Regions from separate parts of the Solibacillus sp. genome, predicted to be linked through region 1. Evidence: riboswitches for the same ligand, from Rfam matches in the RefSeq annotation. Region 1 holds a riboswitch; the other holds the start of a gene.

Region 1 (10,348 bases):
CGCGCAATATATACAGGAGGCAATAGAAGCAGCCGGCACAATCCATCGTGTGACTATTATCGGTCCATTTACATTTTATAAACTGACGAAAGGTGTTGGCCCAGAACAAAAACAACACTATATTCAGCAGCTGGTAATGGTATATAAGGAGTTGCTTCAGTCGTTGGAAGCAAGTGGTGCAACGTCGATCCAGCTTGAAGAACCAAGCCTTACAAAAGACCTTACGTCCGAAGAAATAGCATTAGTTCAGCATTTCTATCATCAAGTATTAAACGGACTGACAGTCGAAACGATCTGCACAACTTATTTTGAAGCGTTATCCGATTATGAAACATTGATTGATTTGCCTGTTGATGGCTTTGGACTGGACTTTGTTCATGGGAAAAATGAAAATCTAGCAGCGTTAAAAAAGTTTGGTTTCCCAAAAGATAAAGTTCTATATGCAGGTATTATTAATGGTCGGGACATTTGGAGAGCCGAGTTGCAGAAGCAGTTGGCACTGATTGCGGAAATACGTTCCTATGTACCATTTTCACCAATCCATCTACAAACATCGTGCAGTCTACAGCATGTGCCAGTTACAACAGCAGGAGAGGATGGCATTTTGCCAGAGCTGCTAAATGCTCTAGCATTCGCCAATGAAAAAATTACGGAACTGCAAATGATTAAAGGGAAAATTCTTCAGCCCGAAGTCCTTCATATCCAGGCGTTTTTAGAAAGCGAAAAAGCAATCCGCACCTTGGCACTTCATGAATCGAGACAAAAGAAGGCTGTACATGCACATGTAAACGCATTAACACCGGAATCATTTAACCGAGCAGATAACTACAACAAACGCAGCAAACTGCAACGTGCCTTTTTACAGTTACCAGACTATCCGACAACAACAATCGGGAGTTTCCCGCAATCTGCAGAAGTTAAGAAAAACCGTAGTTTATGGCGAAAAGGGGAAATTACAACAACAGAGTATGAAGCATTCAATGCGAATGAAACGGCACGTTGGATTGCGATTCAGGAGCAACTTGGCCTTGATGTCCTTGTCCATGGAGAATTCGAGCGAACAGACATGGTGGAATTTTTTGGTGAAAAATTAAACGGATTTGCTTTTACGAAAAATGGATGGGTAGTTTCGTACGGATCGCGTTGTGTAAAACCGCCAATTATTTACGGAGATGTTGAATGGATAGAACCGATGACAGTTAAGGAAGTAAGTGCGGCACAATTACTTACGGAAAAACCGGTCAAAGGAATGCTGACAGGACCCGTTACAATTTTAAACTGGTCATTTGTAAGAAATGATTTACCGCGCTCAGAAGTTGCTTATCAAATCGGCCTGGCACTAAGAGAAGAAGTAAGGGCACTTGAAAATGCGGGAATCTATATTATTCAAGTAGATGAACCTGCTTTGAAAGAAGGCATGCCAATCCGTAAAAGTCTGCATAAGGCTTATATCGATGCGAGTGTAGCAGCATTTAAATTAGCGACAAGCGGTGTACGGGAAACGACCCAAATTCATACACATATGTGTTATTGCGAGTTTAACGATTTTATTGATGTAATAGAATCATTGGATGCGGATGTAATTTCAATTGAAACGTCACGAAGTCACGGGGAGCTGATAAAAGTACTGAAAGAAACACCATATGGACTTGGAATTGGCTTAGGTGTATATGATATTCATAGCCCGCGTATTCCAACTGTGGAAGAAATGGCGGCCATTATAGAAAATAGTAAAAGAGTAATCGCAAAAGAACAATTTTGGATCAATCCCGATTGTGGTCTGAAAACACGTACGGAACAAGAGACCATTGCATCATTGAAAAATATGGTGGCCGCAAAAAAGCGTCTAAAACAGTTGAATTAGGGGCGGTCACTATGAGTCGAATGAAAAGAAATTACACCCCTGTTTTTTTGACAGCTATAATGAATGGCTTTACAGGAAGTTATACAAAAAGCCTTAAAGAGTTACGAGATGAATTGATGGCGACATACCCAACGGATGCAAAGGAAATTCAAAAAGCCTACTATTCTGTAAAAGCTGTGTTAGTAGGCTAAATAAATTTTTTACAAACAGATAGAAATTACAATGCCCGTTGCAATGCAATATGCAACGGGCTATTTGTAATACTCATAACGAATTAAAAAGTCCCTTTAAATTTCTCGGGTTTTACTACATAGCCTTCAATAATAAACCCGCACTCGGTACAAATAATGTATTCGATATTGCATCCTAAACTTAATTTATTAACAGGTGACATAACACTGTACCCGCTATGTTTGCCTTTTCCTAATTCCGTGCCGCCGCATTTTGGGCATTCTTGTACATTAGCAAAGTTTTTCATCTCCATCAACCTTTCAATAAAAAATTAATCCGCCACAATGTCTGTTTCCGGCAGCTTTTCATCACCTTTTTCCTGTAATCCCTTCGTATATTTTTGCACAATTACATTAATGTAAAAGAACATCCCCATTAAAATGCCGGAAAACACCCATCCTGCAACTCGTTTATAAACCAGCATGTCACCAAAGCTGTCAATTCCATATTTCCGTAAGAGAAAGACCGTAATTCCTGCCATTACAAATCCACGAATAATAAAGACAATCTGAATGAGCTGAAACCATTGAAACATCCCTTTTTGAAAGAACAATGTTTTACTGTCCTTTCGTGAATGACCTTGCAAATAAGCAAAATCAACTGCAATATAAAGAGAAAAAGGCTGCTTCACGATGAGCAAAATTACATAAAGAAATGTGTAAAAAAGTCCTAAATAAACATTATTCCATATCATCTGCTCGGCTGAGCCGGATAGTAAATCGACCGTAGTACCAATCAGCATAGAGCCTAAAATAAACAAGCCTGTCATATTGAATTGACGATCCTTAGCAAAGCGGTAAACAGTATAAATTATTCCGGGAACAGTGGACAGCAGCATCGCAGCATAGTCACCAAAAAGCTCTCGGCCAAACTTCCAGATCGCATAAGGTAAAACTGCATAAAAAAGTAATTCCAGGAAGATAACATATTTATTCGACTGTGAATTATTCGCCATAAAAGCCTCCATTACCATTATAAAAGTTGTTTATAATATTATATTACTTAAGATTATCCGACACTATATTTCATAAGATAATAACTTGAAATAAAGCATCCAAGCAAATGGATAAAACTTAAAATTACCTTACAAATAACTCGTTTCTTGTTATGTAATATTCTGTATATTCTTCTACGTATTACCTTAAGAGAAGTTTCAAAATTTTAATTTAACAGGGGGAGAGGTAAAAGGTTTGAAGGAACAAAAAGTAAGTAGGTGCTAAAATACTATTAGCTTTTTAAAATATTTATGTTACAATAACTTTCAAATAAAATAATTTCCTTCGGGGTCGGGTGAAATTCCCAATCGACGGTGATGAGTTTATCTCTAAGCCCGTGAGCCACTTTATGTGTGCAGGATTTTGGTGCAAATCCAAAGCCGACAGTTATAGTCTGGATGGGAGAAGGAATGGCAACACATTTTTAAAATTTTATTTTAAACGTGATTTTTTGCTATACACTTTTCCTGTCGCGCCTTGTGACGGGATTTTTTATTTCCATTGAAAAAATAATTTCCTTCGGGGTCGGGTGAAATTCCCAATCGACGGTGATGAGTTAACCTCTAAGCCCGTGAGCCACTTTTGTGTGCAGGATTTGGTGCAAGTCCAAAGCCGACAGTTATAGTCTGGATGGGAGAAGGAAGCAATGTCAGCAGTTTTTTGAAAATTATCTTCAAGAAGCTTATTTGATGATGCTCAATTTTCCTCTCATCGAACTCCGAATTCAATCGGGGTTCTTTTTTTTATTTTAAAAAGAGGTGAGCAGGATGTTTACAGGAATCATTGAAGAACTTGGAACGGTTGATACAATCAGCCAGTCCACACAAGCGATGGAACTAGCCATTCGCGCAAGCAAAGTTTTAGAGGATGTTCAAATCGGGGACAGTATTGCCGTTAATGGTGTCTGTCTGACAGTGAAAGAATTCTCGCCATCCGTATTTTTAGCGGATGTTATGCCGGAAACCGTCAAAGCAACAAGCCTCCAGCAATTAGCAGCAGGTGTGCCTGTCAATCTGGAACGGGCAATGTCGGCGAATGGTCGTTTCGGCGGACATATTGTTTCGGGCCATGTTGATGGAATTGCAACAATTCAACGTAAAAGACCCGTCGCCAATGCGGTTTATATTGATCTGGCAATGGAAAAGCATTTGATTGCTGAATGTATTAAGAAAGGCTCGATTACAGTGGACGGCACGAGTTTAACAATTTTTGATGTGACAGATACATTCATTACCATTTCCTTAATCCCTCATACGTATGAGCAGACTGTATTAGGCTTTAAAAAGCCAGGAGATGTTGTGAACATTGAAACAGATCTAATCGGAAAATATGTAAAAAAACATTTACAAAATCAATCGGGAAGTACAATTACAATGGACTTTTTGCAACGTACCGGATTTTAAAGGAGTGGTGATAAATGAATACGATTGAAGAAGCAATTCAGGCATTGAAAAACGGCGAGATTATTATTGTGTCAGATGACGAAAATCGTGAAAATGAAGGGGATTTTCTAGTTTTAGGAGAATTCGCTACACCGGAAAATATTAATTTCATGGCACTTTATGGAAGAGGGTTGATTTGTACACCAATTTCATCTGCAATTGCAGAAAGGCTTTCCCTTCACCCAATGGTACAAAGCAATACCGATACATATCAAACTGCTTTTACGATTAGTATCGATCATATCCATACAACGACAGGTATAAGTGCATTTGAGCGTTCTAAAACGATGTTAGCATTACTGGATTCTGCAACAAAGCCGGAGCATTTTCATCGTCCGGGCCATGTTTTCCCGCTCATTGCAAAACAGGGAGGCGTGTTGGAGCGTCGCGGCCATACGGAAGCAGGCGTCGATCTGGCGAAGTTATGCGGTTCGGTTGAAGTCGCGGTCATCTGTGAAATTATGAACGAAGATGGTTCAATGGCCCGCATGCCGCAGCTCGAAAAGATAGCACAAAAACATAACCTGAAATTTATTACAATCGAGGACTTAGTTCAATATATAAAATTAACTACTGTAATGGTATAAAAAGGAGCAATTAAAATGGGAAAAACATTTGAAGCACAATTAGTCGGAACAGATTTGAAAATCGGAATTGTCGTAGGGCGATTCAATGAATTTATTAATGATAAATTATTAAGTGGTGCAATTGACGGCTTAAAACGTCATGGTGTTGATGAAGCAAATATTGATACAGCATGGGTTCCAGGTGCTTTTGAAGTACCGTTCGTAGCGAAAAAAATGGCTGAAACAAATAATTATGATGCAGTTATCGGATTAGGTACTGTCATTCGCGGATCTACAACACATTATGATTATGTATGTAACGAGGCAGCAAAAGGAATTGCAAAAGCGGGCTTGGATACAGGAGTTCCGGTAATTTTCGGCATTGTCACAACAGAAAATATTGAACAGGCGATCGAACGTGCTGGTACGAAAGCAGGTAATAAAGGCTACGACAGCGCGATGTCCGCAATTGAAATGGCAAACTTGAATAAAATGTTCTAATAAATATTATTGCAGGCCACTCCAAAATTTTGGGGTGGTTTTTTCTTTGCTTTCAATAACAAGTTTACAAATTATTTCCTGTAAATTACTATTACGTTATACGATATACCGCGTGACATAATAGCTGGAGGAATGAATATGTCTTATAATGGCGGACCGATGACTGAAGCAATGTATTATGTGTTATTGGCGTTAATGCGTCCTAACCATGGTTATCAGTTAATGCAATCCATTTCAGGAGTATCAAATGGCCGTTTAACAATGGGGCCCGGAACGTTATATGGTGTCCAATCACGAATGCAAAAGGACAGATTAATCGCTTTGTCAAAAGACGATGGGCGGAGAAAAATATATGAAATTACAAAAGAAGGTGAGCATGCATTAAGAATAGAATATGCTCGTCTAAAATCTCTGATTTTCGACAGCAGTATTTTAGAGGAGAGAAACGATGACTAAAATGGTGCGCAAAATCCGACCAACCAACTACTGGCGAATCGGAGAACATGAAAGCTGGTTTTCGGATATGTCGTTACAAGGGTTGCACATTCATAAAATGGGAACTAATTTAGCCACTTTTAAAAAAGGCGACCCGAAGCGAATCGAATACCGGATTGAAGTGACAGACAGGAAATTAATTACTTATGAGCAAATTGATCTGTACGAGGAAAACGGCTGGGAGTATGTCACAAGCTATCAATGGTTTCATGTTTTCTCTTCGCCAACTGAAAACAATGCGCCCGAAATCCACACAGATTCTGCAGAACAGGCATTTACATTACAGCGGCTAAGTAAAAAACTCGTATTTAATTTAATATGGATTTCTCTGGGAGTAGTCCTGATTCTGGGTATGCTTTTGACGATGTGGTTTTTGGATGGAACCCCGATCTTACGGTTAGTTGAAGGATATGTCGTTCAGCAAAGTATCCTTGCTCTCGTCTATATTCACTATGTTTTTTACGCGATAAGAGCTATACTAGCGATTAAAGAATTGAAGGAAAGTTTAATAGAAGGCAAAGCCATCAATCACCACGCCCCCTGGAGAAAAACTTTGCGGAAAAATAGTGTATTTTCGGTTGTTCTCATAGGAATTATTCTTATAAGCGGCTTAATGCCATTTTATCAATTAAAAAAAACGGATACCTTTACACTTCCAAAAAATGAAGAAAACTTACCGTTTGTCCGTTTAGCCGATATCGAACAAAATTCACAGTTAACCCGGGATGGATATTCTAGTGATGAAGTTGATTGGGCGAACCGCTATACAACAAATTGGAGTATCTTTGCACCCGTGCAGTTTGAGACAGATGAAAATGGAATAATTAAGGATGAAATGTGGTTGGATAAAAGCGGTACATACTCACCGAGCGTTTCTACTGAAATATACAATTTAACATTTCAGGTGTTCGCTAAACCATTGCTGTCTGACTTGATGGAGTGGCATACATACGGAGATGAGAGGGAAAGTTTTATCGTAAAGAAACACCCTGGTTTTGATCACCTTGTTACGCGCGAGGATAAAGAATGGAAACAATTAGTTGCTTCAAAAGGTAAGGTGGTTATGTATATACGTTATTACGGATATGCAGAGCTTGATGTACTAGTGGAAAATGCAGCTCAGAAAATATTGCTGCTTGCGGATAGTTAGTTCCAGGCAATGTAAAAGGCAATCTTACTTGGGTAGGGTTGCCTTTTTGCTTAGAACATTTCAATTTTTTTATTGCGTCAGGGAGTGCTAAAATGGTTTCCTGGTCCAATTTATTTATTTACAAACATTCCCTGCTATTCTATTGTTAGGTCAGATATATAGGGGGGGAGAGCGATGGCGGAAATAGTACACAGAATAAGACCCGGGCAGTATTGGCGTATCAAGGAACATGAAAGCTGGTTTTCAGATATGTCCGAGCAAGGGTTGCATTTTTATGAGATTGGTACTCATTTTGCAAAGTTTAAAAAAGGCGACCGCAAAAGAATGGATTACCGACTGGAACTGGCAAAAAGCAAATATATCTCGAGTGAAAAAATACGCTTATTTGAAGAAAACGGCTGGGATTATATTGCGAGTGACCGCAATTTTCACGTGTTTGCTGCTCCGACTGATCGTAAAGTAAATGAACCACCAATAGATCGAGAAGAGCAAATCTCAATAGCAAAAAAGGCTTTTAATAAAACATTATTTAATTTTATAGTTAATTTAATTGCAATTATTGTAATCACTACGTTTTTCATAAAAATTATTGAAAACGGAAATATTACTGTTTCGCAACTGATAGATGGATTTACACTTGCCCCATTGTTAGTCTTATTTGTTAATTTTATACAAATACTTCCGATAGGTAAAAGCTTATTTGAAATTAATCGTTTGCGGAATGAACTTAAAGATAGGAAAGTAGACGATCAACAAATACCATGGGAAAACTTTTATTGGTCAAGTATAGTCTTCAGTTTCTTATTATTAGTAATTACATTAACTATTGTGTTTATACCGATTTACCAAATATGGAGTATGAAAACAAACCCTTTACCAGAAGAAGATACAGGGCTGCCAATTGTCCGTCTTGCTTCAATTGAAAATCAGCCGCATCTTAAAAGGAAGCCATTTTATTTCGAAGGAGAGGATTTGGGGAGCACCTACTCATCACAGTGGAATATTTTCGCTTCTGTACAATATGATTCAACAGAAAGGGGCGTTATTCAGGATGGGGAATGGTACGATCCAAATAATGCATATCAACCATCAATCTCATCGGAAGTTTATAAGTTACGGTTCCATTCCCATGTTAGCTCATTAGTTAATGAGTTAATAATCAAGCATACATATGGAAGTGAACCTGCAAGTTTTAAAGAAAGAAAACACACAGCTTTTGATCGTCTGCTAATTAGGGATAATTCTTTTCACAAAGATTTTCTATTTGTAAGGGGTCGGATCGTGATGTATATCAATTATACTGGTCAGGTTGAAGATAATGTAATCATAGAGAAAGCTGCAGAAAAAATGGCATTGCTTGCTGACGATTGAAGGAATCGCTAGTAATATTCAAATAATCATTTAAATCATCTAATATCAATTTGACATCTTCTAATAAGTTACCGATTTTCTAATATATGGCACTTGTTCTAATAATGCTCTTAGATGTTCAATTAAACATTCGGAATATGCTAATAAACCTTTGGTGTTTTCTAATAAATATAAAATTCTTCTAATAAAATCAGTCACAGGTCATATCATCAGAATTCATACAAGTAACGCCACACTAGCAATCCATTAAACATAAAATTCCCCTAGCTTCATTTTGATGAACATGTTACCATATTTAAAAATTCAGAAAATGAAGGTGAGTAAATGGAGAATCTTGTGTTCTTTATCATTGCGTGTGTTCTTCTGATTGTATTGCCGGGTCCTGATACAGCGATCGTTACGAAAAATACGATTGTTAACGGGCAAAAGGGCGGATTTCAAACGATGGTCGGCTCTTGTGCGGGGTTAACCGTCCATACAATTGCGGCGGTTGCGGGGCTATCGGCGATTATTGTAAAATCTGCCGTGGCATTTACAGTGCTGAAATACGTTGGAGCAGCTTATTTATGCTATTTAGGTATCAAAACATTAATGAGCATGCGTGCGAAAAAAGCGGATACGGGGGAAATGACGGACATTCCGGAAATTGAAGCTAAAGGAAATTCATATTTTAAGCAGGGTCTCATTACAAATATCACAAACCCTAAAGTAGCAGTATTTTTCCTGACGTTTTTACCGCAATTCCTATCAAAAGGGGCAGAACCATTTTGGCCATTTTTGACAATGGGAATTATCTATATTGTTTTAACATTTATTTGGTTTGCGCTCTATGTATTTTTATTAAACAAAATCCGCAATTTCATGAAAAAACCTGCTACACAATCGGTGATCGAAACGTTAACTGGAGCGGTTCTAATCGGCTTTGGCATCAAACTTGCATTTGAAAAACAGACGTGATAGTCAACATGTGCGTAATTCACAACCACATTGCCTTTAAAACGCAATAGCCTTTCACCGCTTATTCTTTTTTAAAGAAGGGTATAGTTCCCTAATTCTAGAAAAAAGGATGATGAAAAATGGGCTTGTATATTACAATGTGGATAGCCATGATCGCTGTAATAGTAGTAAATGCGCTATCAAATACACTGCCGTTAAACGGGCAGACGGCATCAGAAATTTCGAATCGATTAGAAGTATTATTTACGCCAGCAGGCTACGTGTTTTCAATTTGGTCTTTAATTTATATACTGCTTGTCATATGGCTGATTACTATATACCGCAAAGTGAAAGACAATCGTTTTAAAGGAAAAGTGGGTATTTTATTTATCATCAGCTGTATATTTAATATTGCTTGGCTGTTCAGCTGGCATTATGAACAGTTTATACTATCCATTATCGTAATGTTCTTTTTGTTATTTACACTCATTGCGATTTACCAGCAGTATAAAAACACGGAGAAAGGTCTTTCAGAACGCTTTCCGTTTTCATTTTACTTGGCGTGGATATCTGTAGCGACAATCGCTAATGTAAGCTATGTGTTAAAATATCATGGTGTCGATTTGGGGATTTCAGAGGTAATCGGATCACTCGTACTTGTCGGGGTTGCGGTGATTCTCGGTTATCTGGCCGTTGCGATTTCAAAAGATATTTTCTTTACACTCGTCATCGTATGGGCACTAATCGGTATTGCGGTAAAAACAGATGAGACGACAATGCAGAACGGTACAATTGCA
Region 2 (10,348 bases), on a different contig from region 1:
ATATAATGGGTATATGTGATTTGGCATACTAAAAAAAGTGCTTAACTACTCTTACAAATAATAGAAATTAACTTTCCGTTACCCGGAAGCTTATTTGTCTTTCCTGCCGGTCACTTACTTTGTTTCTAATTCATCAGCTGCACGAAAACAGCTGCCGAATTAAGATAAAGTCTTTTGCAAATTATGCATGACACATGTGAATATTTGCTTAGGACAAGGAGGTTATATTTAGTATGAAAAAAAAGTTTTACACATTTGCAGTTGCTTCATTAGCAATGACAGCAGCACCGGTAGTCCCAGCTTCAGCTGCCGTAAATTTCACAGATGTCGCTGAAAACAACGTACATTTTAAGGCGATTACAGAATTGCATGCAGCCGAAATTATTAGTGGTTATCCAGATGGAACATTTAAACCCGCGCAGAATGTGACACGTGGACAGGCAGCTAAAATTATTGCCGGTGCACTTGGTCTTGATACGAAAAATGCGGTCAATCCTAAGTTCACCGATATTCCGGCATCACATCAGTACTACGGTTCTATCGCAGCATTGACTCCACTCGATGCAATTAAAGTGTATGAAGATAACACTTTCAAGCCAAATGAAACAATTACGCGTGGGGAATTTGCTTATATGCTCGCAAAAGCATTGGATTTAAAAGCTGAAGGCGACAGCCCTTTTCATGATGTGACCGGGGATAATGAATACGCTTATGTCGTTACAGCTTTATATGAATACGGTATAGCAAAGGGCATAAGTGATACGGAATTTGGCGTAGAGAAATCGATAACACGCGGTCAGCTAGCAACATTCATTTTCAATGTAATGAACGAATTCACAGAAAATGATACAGAAGCGGTTGAATCTTCAAAGGATTCAGCGCTATTAAAAACTATTTTCACAAAGGCAATCGAAAAACAACAAGCTACAACTAGCATGAAAGCAAAAATGACAATGACACAATCGATGGATATCCAAGATGGGGAAGAACGTATAAAAGTCGATACTAACGGAAAAATGGATATGTCAATTGTCAATAAACCTATGCAGTTCTTCATTGAAGGAACAATGTCTATGGTCGAGCCAACAACAGGCGAATCGATTGATATGCCTTTAAAAATGTATATGACAGAAAAAGATGGCATGTATATGTATGAAGGCATGTCAGAAACTTGGATTAAATATCCTGCCGACATGTTCGAAGAAATATTAGCGCAAGCTGGCGCACAAATTAATGCTGCTGATCAATTAGAAATGTTGCAGAAATTTGCAACCGATTTCAATATCAAAGAAACGGATGGGTATTATACATTAAATTTGAAAGGTACTGGAGATAACTTTACCGCTCTTATACAAGAACAAATGTCTGCCATGAACTTAGGTTTGGACGAGGAAGTAATGGCCGATATGAAAAATTTAAAATACGATAATTTTTCTTATGAAATCAAAATTAATAAGGAAACATTTGATATAGAAGAAATGGTAATGGACTTCGGATTCGGTATGAACCTGGAAGGTGTTGTAATGAATATAAAAAATAAATCAACTATGAAATATTCAGATTTTAATGCAGTACCAACTATAACAATCCCTGCCGAAGCTCTGGAAAACGCAAAATCTTTGGAGGATTTATTTGAATCAGAAATAGGAAATAAATAATTCCCAAAATTCCCATAAAAGCTGTCAGGAAAAAGTATTGTTTTTCCCGATAGCTTTTTTATTGAAAAATTACAGTTTTTTAGTGCAATGAAAAGTAATATCGCTATTATTCATGTATAATTGTTACCGTATATTGAGGGGGAATTTTATGTCAAAGCAACATATCGCAAAGTCAATCGGACAAAAAATCATCGTTATTATTGGCGGTTTAATTGCTGCTTACGGATTAGAAGCAGTATTAATACCAAATAACGTATCGGATGGTGGAATCACGGGGATTAGTATTGTCATTTCTCAGCTAACACCAGTATCATTAGGCCTGCTGATCGCCTTACTAAACATCCCGTTTATTTACTTAGGATATAAACAGATCGGAAAAACCTTCGCAATCAACTCCGTTATCGGTATTGCATCATTAGCAATTGGTACATCGCTTATGCACCATGTACCAACTATTATTACTGGCGATGCATTGCTTATTACAGTTGTAGGAGGAATTATTTTAGGTATTGGTATGGGGTTAGCGCTTCGTAATGGTGGCGCTCTTGATGGGATAGACATGCTTGCAGTGTTACTATCGAGAAAATTGCCTTTCGGTACAAGTGATCTCATTCTATTTTTAAACTTTTTCGTTTTCATTATCGTATCGTTTGTATTCGGCTTTAAAGGTGCTTTGTTATCAGCAATTGCTTATTATATCGCATCAAAAGTTATCTTGATTGTTGAAGAAGGACTTAGTGGTTCTAAAACATATAAAATCATTACAAAAGAGCCGGTTAAAATGGTCGAAACAATTCGAGATCGTTTAGGAAGAAGCGCCACTTTCAGCACAGTATACGGTGCATACTCCCATCAGGAATTTCAAGAAATTACATGTGTAATCAACCGGATGGAAGAAAGTAAGATAAAGGGAATTATTAAAGAAATCGATCCGAATGCCTTTGTGACAGTATACGAAGTGGTTGAAGTTAAAGGTGGAAGCTTTAAAAAGCAAAATATCCACTAAAACAGAAAATGGTTGTGTAAAAGGAAATTTTCCTTTTACACAACCATTTTTTAATCCTTATTGATTTCATTCGTGCGATTCGGAATACATAATCCGATAACCGCTCCTACTAACGCTGGAATTATCCACCCTAAACCAATGGAATAGAGCGGTAGGTAATCAGCGTAAATCGCTGAAATCGAAGACAGCACACTCACTTCAAATGCCGGCACACTTCCGATTAACGCATTGTACCCGTCAATTATACTAATAAAGAATACGAGTAAAATTGACCCTGCAAATACAGGCTTTTTGTAGTGAAATAGCGGTCCTAGAAGTGCAAGTATTATTAACACTATCGCCAGCGGGTAAAGGAACATCAACACTGGAATTGCATATGTAATAATATTTGTTAACCCAAAGTTCGCAATGATAAACGAAACTACACATAGCATCAATACAAATGTTTTATAGCTGACTTTCGGAAACACCTCATGGAAAAACTCACTGCAAGAAGTGATTAGCCCAATACTCGTTTTTAAACATGCAAGTACAATAATAATTGCTAACAAAATCGCGCCATATGAGCCGAAGTAATGATCGGCAACCGCAGCAAAAATTTGCCCGCCATTATCAAATGTACCAATTGCCGTTATACTTGATGCTCCCATATAAGCAATCAGACCGTAAATTAGCATCATTAATGCCATTGCGAAAATACCTGATTTCCAAGTCGCTTTTGCTATTTCTTTCTTATCTGTAATACCTGTCCGCTTTATCGCATTGATGACCACAATACCGAACGCAAGCGAAGCAAGCGCATCCATCGTATTATAACCTTCTTTAAAACCTGTCATAAACGCCTCGTTAATATAGGTTCCAGCAGGCTCAACGAATTTTCCCATTGGAGAAAACAGACTAATTCCGATTAATACAAATAAAAAGATTAAAAATGCTGGCGTTAAGTACTTCCCAATAATGTCCATTATCTTCGCCGGATTTAATGAAAAATAAAAAACTACCGTGAAGAAAATAAAACTGAATACCGCAAGCCACAATGTCGCCTGTGAAGGATCGATAAACGGTTCAAATCCAACGACAAACGGTACTGTTGCAGTACGCGGAATTGCAAAAAACGGCCCGATCGTTAAGTATAAGGCCAATGCAAAAAATAATCCAAACATCGGATGTACTTTACTCGCCAAATCACGCAATCCGTTACTTCCCGACAATCCGATTGCCAGAATACCTAAAAACGGCAAACCAATCGCCGTAACTAAAAAGCCAATTAGTGCAAACCAATAGTTCGTCCCTGCCAATTGCCCCATTTGAATCGGAAATATTAAATTCCCTGCTCCAAAAAACATCCCAAACAGCATCGTTCCGATAACTGCATAGGTTGAAAATGGTATTTTCTTGTCCATCATATTCTCTCCTAAGATGTCATTTCATGGTGTTTTAATGAAACGTCCAAATTTTCTTAACAATGTACAATATCATATCAGCACTATAATAGAATGACAATAGTAATAGTAAATATAAAAGGAGCGATGTCATAAAGCTAACACTTTTCGACATCACTCCATAATTTATTATTTAATTAAGCTAAATATTGTCTGCGCTGATTTTCAATCCATACACGCATTGTACGGTAAAGCATCGTCACGACCACAAACATCATAATCCCTTTAACAATATTAAACGGTAAAATACCCAACACGATCGTTTCGTACATATTATATTCGAAGCCTAGTAAGTACGTATACAGCGGTAAGAACGCCACGTAGTTTAATGCCGCCATTCCAAGTGACATTACAATTGTAGAAACAACTAAGCCTGTCATTAACCCTTTTGCAGAAGGGAATTTTTTATAAATATAGTAAGCTGGTAAAATGAATAATACGCCTGTAGCGAAGTTAGCCATATGACCTACCGGAATTCCTTCAGGAGCCCCTGTGTAAATCCAGTCAAGCACATTTTTAACAAGTTCAACTAGGATTCCTGCAACAGGTCCCATCGTAATTGCCGCAATCAATGCTGGCACATCACTAAAATCAATTTGTAAGAACACCGGGAACCATGGTAGCGGGAAGTTTAATAACATCAGTACAAATGAAACCCCACTCAGCATTGCGATTGTTACGAATGATCGCAACTTTAAACTTCTTTTTTGCATATAAATCTCTCCTCTTTGCTGATTCCATCTCGCAAGAAGAAAGGACGTATCAAATCATTTCATGAAAAAACCCTTATGCTAAACTTGAGCATAAGGGAGAAATAGGCACACTTGAATAAAGGGTCTATCTGTGCATTTGCAGCTATTCCTGTTTTTTGTATACGAAAAATATTCCGTTAACAAATAAGGAATTAGAAATAAGTACTGCAAAGCACGGCATTTTCAAAAAATGACGACCGTACCTTCACCTTCTCCCATCCAGACTATACTGTCGGCTTTGGAATTGCACCAAATCCTGCACACAAAAAGTGGCTCGCGGGCTCGAAAAGTTCAATATAACTTCCTCCAAGCAAATGGTCAGAGGTTATAACTTTTATTACCGCCGGTCGGGAGTTACACCCTGCCCCGAAGATGAATCAATATGAAATTATGTAGCAATTACCTTGCTATAACTATTATTATATATAAAAAAAAGGAATTGTAAAGTCCATTGCTTACAATTCCTAGTAAAATTATTTGAATTATTGAAATTCATAATGGATACGGTTTGCCGCAATTGGCTTCTCTATTGGTTTTGTGAAGTCAAAACCGCCCCATTGTTCCTGTACGATATTTTCAAATTTAACCTGTTTTTCAAAACTTGCCGCTGTCATTATTAATCCCTCAATCATTCGCATTGCCTGAGCGGGTTCATAATTCTCCAAGTTTAAAGGTTCTTCAAAAGTAATCGCAACGATGGACTCAGCGTCTTCAACTTTTAAATATACTCCCGGCAATATAACCGTTCTGTAGATATCATTCGCTTCCACCGTCATATTTTTGATTGCTTCTTGCACATCTTTAAAGCTCATTCGGAAATTCGGACTTAAATATACCGCCCCATTCCGCATCTGATACATAAAATAATTATATTGGGCGTTCTCATCATTTAATAAAAACGGCTCATTGACATCGCCAATATGGTCAAAGTATATTGGTTTTCCGGCAATATTTTCAATTTCCACTTCCATATATGCATCACTGAAAGTATCTACTAGGGAGCCTAGATAATTTGATAAGGAAGCTGTTCCCGCATCATATTGGTGATCTTCCGGCAGCGTATGAACAAGCCTGTTCCCTTCCTCACGCAAATCACCACTGTAAGGATGGTATTCATTAAAGCCTAGCGACTGTTCGTCAATCAGCGGACTGAATGTGTTATAAAGTTCCAGCTTCGTCGGATTTTCTGTACCCGTTTTCTCGGCAACAACTTCATTTGGAATCAGTATGCTTACAGGAACACTTTCTGCATCATCCCCTGCAAGACCAATTGCAAATAATGTGTTGTCCTCTAGCTCGTTTTCATAAACTAATGTTTGCTCAGGTTGAGCTTCCGTCGAGAAACTATTGATCATAGAGCGCTCATTTTGTGAAGATGCGTCTTCCTTTGCACTCATTGTCACACTCTCTTCCGATTCCGGATTGGCGAGATCGAATGCTTCATTCTGCATAGTGACCGACTCATTATTGCCTATAAATTGTGCACTGATCAGAACTATAATAAATATTGATGCAATTGAAACAAATAATGGTGCCCATCGTATGCCTTTTTGATTGTTTTGCTGTATGCGAGGCGGATCTTCATTAAATGCTCCTTCATCCATTAAACGATTAAATATCTCATCTTTTGAACGATGATCGGTTACTTTCGGTGCCTTTTTCAGAAAAATTTCAATTTCTTTTTCTTCCCAATGCTCCTTTTTCATAATGGATTCGCCTCCCTTCCTTCTTGCGCTTCCAATAGCAGCCGCAGATTCTTTAAAGCACGGTGCTGAGTCGTTTTAACTTTTCCGGTCGTCCACCCTAATATTTCCGCCGTTTCCTGAATTGAAAGTTCTTGAATAAACCTCATGATAATAACCATTTTCTGATCACCTGAACATTCCTCCAATGCAACGAGTAATTGATGGAGCTGATCATTCAATTCGGTAAATTGTTCAGGTGAAGGGACTGGGCTTACGAGTTGCTCTGTTTCCCAATCAAAAGCTGTAAATGCATGTTTATCTCGAACTTGTTTTTTTCTGAAATAGTCGATCGCAACATTTTTTGCTATAGAGAACAGCCAAGTTTTTTCCGAGCTTTTTCCTTCGAAACGGTCGTATGATTTTAATACACGAACGTATACTTCGTGGGCAAGATCCTCAGCTGCGGTACGATTTTTCACTAAGTAAAATAAGAAATTAAAAACATCCTGATGATACGTATCGTATAATCGATGGAAAATGGATTGCTGCACCCATCCCACCTCCATTCACGTAATTTGTCGTTTTCAAAACAAAAAAGTTACAATAATCATCCGTCTACGAATGAACTAGTCAATTAAAAAGAAAAGTTTATCACTTTGAACGATTCAAAATGATAAACTTTTTCATACTCATAATTCCATTACCCTATTTTATCCTGCATTAACGGGTAGCAATTTATCTGCCCCGAAAGCATAGCGGCAGAGGCAGGAATATCGGTTAAAGCCCGATTGGTTCGTGGCCAACACGGAGTTGGTAACACAAGCGTTTTCAAAGAAAATGACGGTTCTAGCTTGTGTTCTTTCAACTCAGTGGAGATAAAACCCCACTGTGTGAAGTTTCTCTTTACTAAGATAATGGCAAGTAAAATGTAAAGGTTGTTCCTTGTTGTTCCACACTATCAACAGAGATTCTGCCGTTATGTGCTTCCACAATATTTTTCGTAATGGCCAAACCTAAGCCCGTTCCGCCTTTCGAACGTGTACGTGCTTTATCTGCTTTGTAGAACCGTTCGAATACATACGGCAAATCATCTTGAGGTATGCCCTGCCCTGTATCCCTAATTTGAATTTTTGCATAGTTTTGCTCATTTGCCATTGATACAGTTACCGATCCATCGGCCGGTGTATGGCGAATCGCATTGTCAATCAAGTTCGTTAATACTTGTTCGATACGATCCTCATCAATCGAAATAAGCGTTTCATCAGAGAAGTCTGTTTCAATCTGCAGTTGCACATGCTTTTCTTTCGCTGTCTGGTCAAACTTATGCGTCATCCGTTCAATAACTGCAACTAATGGCACGTCTTCCTTATAGAGACTCATATGTCCAGATTCCATCCGCGCCAAGTCAAGTAAATCTGTTACGAGACGACTCATACGCTGTGATTCATCGTATATTACCCGAATCATATCAATACGTTCTTCCTCTGTTGTTACAACACCATCAATAATCGCCTCAGAATAGCCTTGGAGCATCGCGATTGGTGTCCGGAGCTCATGTGAAACATTGGCGATGAAATCCGATTTCAGTTTTTCCAGTTTCGTTTCTTCGGTTTTATCACGTATAACAGCGACTGCTCCACGAATGGAATCTCTGCTGTACAAAGGACTAATCGTTATACTGTAATAAGATTTGCCCATTTCAAACTCTTCGTCCAGTTGATCCTCGAAATTCAACACATGGTCAAGCATTTGATAAAGTTCATCCGGTATCGGCTTTGAGCTATCCAATCCTTTTTCGACGAACCATTTTTGCAGTAGCCGCTCTGCAGGAGGATTGCTTACTAAAATCGTTTTATCGCGATTAAATGTAATAACGGAATCGGTCATCGATGTTAAAATACTCGATAATTGTTCTTTTTCTTGGTTAATCACTTCCAGATGATGCTTCAATTGACGGCCCATCTGGTTAAAGGCAACGGCAAGCTGACCAATTTCATCATTTTGCTTCGTTTCAATTTTCGAATCGAAACGCCCCTTTGCCAATTCAAATGCATGCTCTCTCATTTTACGCAATGGAAGCGTTATTTTAGAAGAAAGGAAAAATGCAAAAATTGTCGTCAATATAAATGCAATAGCCGCAGCTAAAACAACAATTTTCGTCGTTTCATTACTAGTCTGGTGTAAAGCATCGGGATTTTTGTAGATAAAGACGGCCCCATGTAAATCTTCAACACTTTTCAGCGGGAAACCTAATACAATATAATCGGAGCTGCTCGCTTCCTCCCGATTCGAAGGCAGTGTCAGTTCCTTTACTATCGGCTCTGATGTTGCATACACTTCTTCAAATGCCTTACTTCTTATGATTTTTTGCTGAATTTCTTCTTTATTGATGCCTTCTTGTCTTGCATACAATATTTCATCTGAACTTTTGGCGATAAGTACGTTTGTCGTTTCCGTCAATAACTCCGAAATGATCGCAAACTGCTTATCATCGATCTCTTCCTCATCGATAATACTTGCAATGGCTGCGGCTGTTTGCCTTAATGAGGCCTCGGACTGCTCGTTATGATAGTTTTCAAGAAACTCCAACATGAAAATTGTGAAAATAAACAGGACAAATGAAACGAGAAGCAAAATGGTTACCCATAGCTTCCCGACAATACTTGTTGCTATTCTAATCATTTACGACCTCGAACTTATAGCCTACTCCCCAAACGGTAACGATCATTTTCGCTGCATTTTCAGAGACGCGGTTAAGCTTTTCACGCAAACGCTTAACATGTGTATCAACTGTGCGCAGATCACCAAAGAAATCATAGTGCCAAACTTCTTTTAATAATTGCTCACGGTCGAATACTTTATCGGGTGCCTTCGCCAAAAAGTATAATAATTCATATTCTTTCGGTGTTAAATTTACTTCCGTTCCATCCGCTGTCACACGATGTGCATCATGGTCGATTGTTAAATGCGGGAACACAACTAAGTCTTTAGAAGATGAAGCATTTGAAACAGGTGAAAATACTGCTGAACGTCTTAATATTGCTTTAACACGCAATACGACTTCTCGCGGACTAAATGGTTTCACAATATAATCATCCGCACCAAGCTCAAATCCTTGTACACGGTTTGCTTCTTCACCTTTTGCCGTCAACAATATAATAGGCGTTGTTTTCTTTTCGCGCAGTTCAGCACAAACTTCCAAACCATCTTTTTCAGGCATCATAATATCCAACAAAATACAATGATAATCTTTTTCAAGTGCCATCGAAAGTGCTTGTTCTCCATTTTCCGCTTCTTCTACTGTATAGCCCTCACGCTCTAAATACATTTTTAACAAACGACGAATTCGATCCTCGTCATCCACAATCAACACAGAAATATTTTCAGACACTGGTGTTGCCCCTTTCAAAACTCTATTTCTCTTCTCTATTGTACCTTTTTAGTGAACGATTGAAAAGAAAAGCCCAATCATTCTGATTGAACTTTTCTAACTTTATGACAGTTTATTAATTATTTTGCATAGAATTGGAAACTATCAAAATAGCTCTAATAATAGTGTAAAAAGGAACTTCTTGTCACATTATCATTATGCATAAGAGTGTAATCCAGCGATAACTAGATTAACTACGACTAAATTGAATAAGATAATAAGGAAACCAATTACCGTAAGCCATGCACTCTTTCTTCCTTCCCAACCTTTTGACAGGCGAAGGTGTAAAAATGCTGCATAAAACAGCCATGTAATCAGTGCCCATACTTCTTTTGGGTCCCAGCCCCAGAATCGGCCCCATGCTTCCTGTGCCCA

Evidence for each region. A riboswitch is a leader RNA that binds a small molecule or an ion and turns the genes downstream of it on or off. The one in region 1 is predicted to bind FMN.
Region 2: it holds a riboswitch for FMN, as region 1 does, so the genes downstream of both, ABS917_RS02090 (ECF transporter S component) here and ribE (riboflavin synthase) in region 1, are expected to answer to the same signal.

What each region holds. Positions count from the first base shown of each region.
Region 1 is NZ_JBELZM010000011.1:80,968-91,315, forward strand. Features, by position in the region: gene metE (5-methyltetrahydropteroyltriglutamate--homocysteine S-methyltransferase) at 1-1,864, shown strand, start outside; gene ABS917_RS12065 (hypothetical protein) at 1,876-2,055, shown strand; gene ABS917_RS12070 (transcription initiation factor TFIIIB) at 2,139-2,342, opposite strand; gene ABS917_RS12075 (VC0807 family protein) at 2,367-3,050, opposite strand; FMN riboswitch at 3,368-3,504, shown strand; FMN riboswitch at 3,602-3,736, shown strand; gene ribE (riboflavin synthase) at 3,858-4,493, shown strand; gene ribB (3,4-dihydroxy-2-butanone-4-phosphate synthase) at 4,508-5,119, shown strand; gene ribH (6,7-dimethyl-8-ribityllumazine synthase) at 5,135-5,599, shown strand; gene ABS917_RS12095 (PadR family transcriptional regulator) at 5,738-6,055, shown strand; gene ABS917_RS12100 (DUF2812 domain-containing protein) at 6,048-7,244, shown strand; gene ABS917_RS12105 (DUF2812 domain-containing protein) at 7,419-8,615, shown strand; gene ABS917_RS12110 (LysE family translocator) at 8,940-9,572, shown strand; gene ABS917_RS12115 (TspO/MBR family protein) at 9,692-10,348, shown strand, end outside.
Region 2 is NZ_JBELZM010000001.1:418,138-428,485, reverse strand. Features, by position in the region: gene ABS917_RS02105 (DUF6612 family protein) at 234-1,658, shown strand; gene ABS917_RS02100 (YitT family protein) at 1,807-2,664, shown strand; gene brnQ (branched-chain amino acid transport system II carrier protein) at 2,715-4,067, opposite strand; gene ABS917_RS02090 (ECF transporter S component) at 4,244-4,819, opposite strand; FMN riboswitch at 5,062-5,236, opposite strand; gene ABS917_RS02085 (hypothetical protein) at 5,341-6,564, opposite strand; gene ABS917_RS02080 (RNA polymerase sigma factor SigX) at 6,561-7,094, opposite strand; gene ABS917_RS02075 (ATP-binding protein) at 7,450-9,225, opposite strand; gene ABS917_RS02070 (response regulator transcription factor) at 9,218-9,934, opposite strand; gene ccsB (c-type cytochrome biogenesis protein CcsB) at 10,130-10,348, opposite strand, start outside.